DNA from 3 places in the Janthinobacterium sp. GW823-FHT01H08 genome. Region 1 is predicted to be linked to each of the others. Evidence: predicted binding sites of a transcription regulator. Region 1 holds the regulator's gene; each other region holds the start of a gene.
The links. The regulator FNR, encoded in region 1, switches genes on or off when oxygen is low (the NO sensors DNR and NnrR bind a similar motif). The targets are predictions, from matches to a motif close to TTGATNNNNATCAA.

Region 1 (2,199 bases):
GGATCATGGTGACCAGCGCGATCATGGCGATCGAGGTCAGGCTGGTGGCCAGCGCGACTTTTGCTTTGATGCCGAGAGGCTTCATGATTTCCTTTTCAGTACCGGGCGGCACAGGCGGCAGATAATGCTGTCAGGAATTTTCCTATCAATACCCCAGCTTGGCAAGCGCCGCCACGCAAATTGCCCTCTCCGCATGGGCTTTTGACGATGTTGCCATATAATTAAAGTCGGAACGTCGTTTATTCAGCGAAATTGCGGTGAAATTGGCACACGGCAACCCTGTATGCAGTAAACTTGTTGTTGCATTTTCTAAAAGGTACCGACATGACTGAAGCGCTACTCACTCCAACCTCGCCCACAGTGACCGTGGAAGCGTTGCGTGCGCGATGCTCGACCTGCAGCATGCATCAATTGTGTCTGCCGATGGGCCTCGACGTGGGCGACATGGACAGACTGGACCAGATCATTGGCCGCCGCCGCAAGATCGTGCGCGGCGCTTCGCTGTTCCGCATCGGCGACTCGTTCCAGAACCTGTATGCGATCCGTCTGGGCCACTTCAAGACCTACCAGATCAATCCGGGCGGCGAAGAGCAGGTGACGGGTTTCCAGATGGCGGGCGAACTGCTGGGCATGGACGCCATCAGCGCCGACCGCCACCACTGTAATGCGGTGGCGCTGGAAGACAGCGAAGTGTGTGAAATCCCGTTTTCCAGCCTGGAACAATTGCTGGGCAATATGCCGACCCTGCTGCGCCATTTCCACCGCATGATGAGCCAGGAAATCACGCGCGAGCAAAGTGTCATGCTGTTGCTGGGCAACATGCAGGCGACGCAGCGTTTTGCCGCCTTTATCGTCAACCTGGCGTCGCGCTATGAAGCGCGCGGCTATTCGGCCAGCAAATTTCAGTTGCGCATGTCGCGCGAGGAAATCGGCAACTACCTGGGCCTGACCATCGAAAGCGTCAGCCGTTTATTGTCGAAATTCAAGAAGGAAGGCTGGCTGCGCGTTTCCAACCGTGAGATCGAGATCTTGCAGCCGGCCAAGTTAAAAGCTATTACAGCCGGCACCGACGTCTGCAAGTAACAGCACCGTCAAAACCTACTGCGCGTCGTGCTTTGCGGCCTGCGATGCTCGCTGTGCTATAGCACAGCTGTGCTTCTCAGCCACAAATCACTGCCGCTCGCTACGGTTTTTTCCCGGCGCTGTACGTTATAGCTCTTCATCCGCGTGCAGCGCGATGCTGCGTTGCACAGGCCAGGTCCAGATGCCGGACAGGCGCCACTCGCGTTTGTCGTTTTCCACCAGCACTTGCCAGCGGCTGCGCTCGAGCATCGGCAGCGTCACGGAAAAATTGCCGGCCGCATCGGGTTGCACCAGCAGCTTGATATCCTTTTCCGGCAGGGTCGCATGCGCCAGGTGCAGCTGCAAAGGCCCCTGGTACGCCTTGCCGAAGCTGTGCACGGAGCCGCTGAGGCGCGCTGCAGCGACGTCATACGACAGGGTCGTATCCATGGCCAGGTCGCTGGCGATCGTGTCGCGCTTCAAATCCTGGTTGATCGCCTTGCCCTGCTTGTAATAGTCGCCCACCACCAGCGCGTCGGGCTGCGTAAACGCGATATAGCCCATGAAGCTGCCGACGACCACGGACAGGCCGGGACCGATCATCAGCAGCCATGGCCAGCGATGCTTGTACCAGGGGGCAACGGGAGGTTGCAGTTTCAGACTGTCGGACATTGTGTTCTCCTTGGGGGTGGACCCTTTGGGTCCGACTCCAGCTTTTGCTTCCGGGTTGAAAATCAAGTGACCCTAACGCATGATTGATGATACCCCTACGGCGAAATAACGGGGTCGGACCCGGAGGGGCCGACCCCAAATCAACGTCACCGCGGCACGATGAACACCGCGCTTTCGCGCACATGCAGCGACGGGTCGTCCAGCGAGTGCAATTCGATCGCAATCTTGTTCGAGCCCTTCTCGCCGACGCCGTGCGGCACGCGCAGGCGGATCGGCCAGCCCAGCGTTTCCGTCGGCTGCAAGGTCACTTCGTCGCGCGTCAGCAAGGTCAGACCCGGCAAGCCGGAAGCGCTGATTTTGAAATGCTGGCTTTGCTCCGAGGTGTTCATGATCTGCAGACGATAGACGTTTTCGATCATGCCGTCTTCCACCTCGCGTCCCATCGAACCGCGGTCGCGGATCACG
Region 2 (2,199 bases), 1.3 Mb from region 1:
TGTCATGCATGGCGACCGTCTCGTTCGCTTCGAGCTTGCGGTTGACGGCGCTGGCGCTGAGCAGGAACAGATCGATCATGTGGTGCATATGGCGCACTTCGAAGCGGATGCGCGCCAGCGCGTCCAGGCTGTCCGCATCGGATGGCTGGCCTTGCGCCCCTTGCAGCCCCCGCTGCAGCCCGCGCACATTCGCCTCGACGCTGACGAGGGGCGTGCGCAATTCGTGCGCCACGCTGCCCAGCCCGGCAGCCAGCCCGGCCAGTTTCTCTTGCGCGCCCACATGGCGCCCCACCTTGACCACCGATAACACGACAATCGTGAACCAGTGCACGGGCAATTGCTGCAAGACGTCGCGGCTGAGCAAAAAGGCGGGATCGCCGGCGACGGCAAACGCCAGGCAGGCCAGCACGGTACCGCTCAGATAGGCGAGGATGGCGATGCGCGTATCGAAGTGAAACAGCACGACCAGCGCCACCAGCAGCGAATGCATCCACATGGCAGAGGCGTGGTTCATCAGGAACATGTACGTGAAGAAAAACGGCAGCTCGAAAGTCAGCCCCAGGAACAGGTAGACGCTGAACCAGGTATTGCTGAAACGGCCAGGCCATAGCGCGGGCAGGAACAGCAGCGCTGCCACGCTGCGCAGCAGCGGCGATTCGTATTCTTGCGGAAAGAAATAATGCCACAGTGCGTAATACAGTGGCATGCCCAGCGCACCGATGAGCGCCAGGGTGCGCACTTGGGCGCGCCGCACGGGCGTGTGTTCGATGGCATCGTGGAAATGCAGGAAAGGCTGGAGCAGCTTGCCTTGCCACCGTTTTCCGGAAGGGGACTGCGCGTGCATCATGATCAAGGGGGCGTGTTCGTTGAAGCGTGTCAATGCAACATGATCGGCGGGTTCCCTCTGTATCAGCAGGATATCGGCACAACTGTTGAGCTGTATCAAACACTTGCCTGATGACTCGCGCATGTTGGACGCGGTAGTTCCCACCGCAACCAATCAGGAGTTCCTATGTCACACGCCCTTTCCCCCCTGTCGTCCCGCGCCATCCACGCCGAACAACTGATGCCCGCCTTCGTGCGTGCGCGCATGGATGAGCACTATGTCGAGCGCATCGAGAAGCTGCTTGGCGGCGAACACCTGCATGAATGGCAAGCCATGCCGGCCAGTGCCGTGATGCTCGCTGGCAATGATTACCTGAACATCGCCGGCGAGGCGGCGCTGCTGGCGGCCCAGGCGCGCGTCTTGCAGGGCGGCGGCGCCATGCTGATGTCGTCCGTATTCCTGCAGGAAGGCAGCCGCCAGCACCTCCTCGAACAAAAATTCGCGGAGTTTCTCGGCAGCGAAGCGTGCGTGCTGGCGCAGTCGGGTTGGGCCGCCAACGTGGGCTTGCTGCAAAGCCTGGCCGGGCCCGGCATCCCCGTGTACCTGGACATGCAGGCGCACGCTTCGCTGTGGGAAGGCGTGCAATCGGCGCAAGCCGTGCCCGTCGCCTTCCTGCACAACGATGGCGCCCACCTGCAGCGCCAGCTCGACAAGCATGGCCCCGGCATCATCATCGTCGATGCGCTGTATAGCACCAACGGCAGCGTCGCGCCGCTGCGGGACATGGTGGAAATCGCCGAGCGCAGCGGCAGCATGCTGATCGTCGACGAATCGCACTCGCTGGGCACGCACGGCCCGCAGGGCGCGGGGCTGGTGGCGGAGCTGGGCCTGGCCGACAGGGTCCATTTCCGCACGGCGTCGCTGGCCAAGGCGTTCGCGGGGCGGGCCGGGCTGATCACCTGTTCGGCCCGCTTCAAGGGATATTTCCTGTCCGCCTCGCGGCCCGCCATCTTCAGTTCCTGCCTGCTCGAACACGAGCTGGCGTGGTTCGATGCGGCGCTCGATTTCATCCGCGCCGCCGATGGCCGCCGCACCGCCTTGCACCGCCACAGCGTGCAGCTGCGCCAGGGGCTGATGGATCTCGGCTACAACGTCAGCGACGGCACCGAGCAGATCATCGCGCTGGAAGCGGGCAGCGAACCCGATACCTTGATCCTGCGCAAGGCGCTGGAGCGGCACGGCATCTATGGCGCCGTCTTCTGTGCGCCAGCCACGCCGAAGAACCGTTCGCTGGTGCGTTTGACCCTGAATGCGGGCTTGCGCGAGGATGAGTGCGCAAGAGTGCTGGCCGCCTGCGCCGCCATCCGCGACGA
Region 3 (2,199 bases), 740 kb from region 1:
GCGAGCGGATGACGAACGCCTGCTCCGCATCGAACACGGGTTCTTCCTGCAGCAGGGTCAGCAGCGGCTGGAAGCTGGCGATGAATTTTTCGTAGCCGGCCATCACTTCCGACAAGTCCCAGCAGTCGCCCACCATGTCGCGCAGGGGCCGCGTGCTGACACCCGGCAACTCTGTTGTGTGGCAGACATACAGCTTGCCCTGCACCTCGTTGCGCACGAGGATATCTTCCAGCGCCTCCGCATTGCTGGCCGGATGGCCAAAGATGCCGGGAGAGATCAAGCCGTAGCCCGCCCACAATAATTCCTTGCGCAGCGCGCCCCGTTCGGCGGCGCCGATGCTGCCGGCCGGACCGATCACCAGGGTCCAGCTGCCATCCCAGTGCACGACCAGCGGCGCGTAGATGCGGCGGTAGGCGCGTTCGAAGCGGGCCAGCGCCTCCGGGCGTATCGCATAGGCGCTGCGGCGGCCGTCGCGCTGCGAGCTGAGCCAGCCTTCCTGCGCCAAGCGGAACACGCTGGTGCGCAATAGCCGGTCATTGACGCCGAATGGCGCCAGCAGTTCGATCAGGCTCCCCAGCCAGATGGCGCCGCCGCGCGGCACGATGGCGTCGCCGAAGATGGTCATCACCAGGGACTTCGAGCGCGGTGGGTCGCTTTCCAGGAAATCGGCTATCCATGCCGTGCAGCGGGTGTTCTTCATGTGGTTCCGGTCTGGCCGTGTTGCGGTCGGTTCAATAAAAGCAGCAGTTTACTTGGCTGCGCGGGTAGCGCGGCAATAATTTGCCGGAAGCGCGGGTAGCGCCCCATGGTGTTTTCTCATAAGCAATATCATACGCACAAAAAAGCTGCACAAGATACGATTTTTTAAAATGATTCACATCAAGTGTATGCAAATCGTTTTTTGTATCGTATTATCTGTTTATCGCACCGCGTTGCTGCGCAAAATCAAAGACATGGGAGACACATCATGTACGCACAAATGGTTGAAACCGGCCTCAAGAACGTCCGCTCCATCGACGACATGGGCCAGGAAGAGCGCGCTTTCCAGGCGCGCATCGACGAAGGCATCAAGATCGAGGCCAAGGACTGGATGCCGGACGCCTACCGCAAGACCCTGATCCGCCAGATTTCGCAGCACGCGCACTCGGAAATCGTCGGCCAATTGCCCGAAGGTAACTGGGTCACGCGCGCACCGACCCTGAAACGCAAGTCGATCCTGCTGGCGAAGATCCAGGACGAAGCGGGCCACGGCCTGTACCTGTACAGCGCCGCGGAAACCCTGGGCGTCTCGCGCGACGATTTGCTCGCTGCCTTGCACTCGGGCAAAGCCAAATATTCCAGCATCTTCAACTATCCCACCCTGTCGTGGGCCGACATGGGCGCCATCGGCTGGCTGGTCGACGGCTCCGCCATCATCAACCAGATTCCCCTGTGCCGCTGCTCCTACGGTCCGTATGCGCGCGCCATGATCCGCGTCTGCAAGGAAGAATCGTTCCATGCGCGCCAGGGCTACGACATCATGATGTCGCTGTGCAAGGGTACGCCCGAACAGAAAGCCATGGCGCAGGATGCCTTGAACCGCTGGTGGTGGCCATCGCTGATGATGTTCGGCCCGTCCGACGCCGCCTCCGTCAACAGCGCCCAATCGGCGCAATGGCGCATCAAGCTGTTCTCGAACGATGAATTGCGCCAGCGTATGGTCGACCAGACCGTGCCGCAAATCGAATACCTGGGCCTGACCGTGCCCGATCCCGACCTGAAGTTCAATGCGGAGACGGGCCACTATGAATTCGGCGAGATCGACTGGGCCGAGTTCAACAATGTCCTGAAGGGTAATGGCCCGTGCAATCGCGAACGTTTGCAAACGCGCGTGAAAGCGTATGAAGACGGTGCATGGTTCCGCGATGCCTTGGTCGCCTATGCCGACAAGCAAGCCGCTAACAAAGCAGCAGCGTAATTACATAAGACAGATAGGGGATAGCAACATGAGCAAAGAATGGCCTTTGTGGGAAGTTTTCATCCGCAGCCAGCACGGCCTGGCGCACAAGCATGTAGGCAGCCTGCACGCTTCCGACGCCGCGATGGCGGTCAACCATGCGCGCGACGTCTACACGCGCCGCAATGAAGGCGTGAGCATCTGGGTGGTGCGCGCGGCCGATATCGTCGCCAGCAGCCCCGGCGACAAGGGCGCCCTGTTCG

Region 2: cqsA (alpha-hydroxyketone-type quorum-sensing autoinducer synthase) is a predicted target of FNR. The motif match lies at 933-946, and genes of this name have one in related genera.
Region 3: paaA (1,2-phenylacetyl-CoA epoxidase subunit PaaA) is a predicted target of FNR. The motif match lies at 870-883, and genes of this name have one in related genera.

What each region holds. Positions count from the first base shown of each region.
Region 1 is NZ_CM179504.1:292,385-294,583, reverse strand. It holds gene AC3RCG_RS01250 (response regulator) at 1-85, opposite strand, end outside; gene fnr (fumarate/nitrate reduction transcriptional regulator Fnr) at 325-1,083, shown strand; gene AC3RCG_RS01240 (FixH family protein) at 1,210-1,734, opposite strand; gene ccoG (cytochrome c oxidase accessory protein CcoG) at 1,881-2,199, opposite strand, start outside.
Region 2 is NZ_CM179504.1:5,093,043-5,095,241, reverse strand. It holds gene AC3RCG_RS22850 (sensor histidine kinase) at 1-880, opposite strand, end outside; gene cqsA (alpha-hydroxyketone-type quorum-sensing autoinducer synthase) at 1,013-2,199, shown strand, end outside.
Region 3 is NZ_CM179504.1:5,682,769-5,684,967, reverse strand. It holds gene paaX (phenylacetic acid degradation operon negative regulatory protein PaaX) at 1-700, opposite strand, end outside; gene paaA (1,2-phenylacetyl-CoA epoxidase subunit PaaA) at 968-1,957, shown strand; gene paaB (1,2-phenylacetyl-CoA epoxidase subunit PaaB) at 1,986-2,199, shown strand, end outside.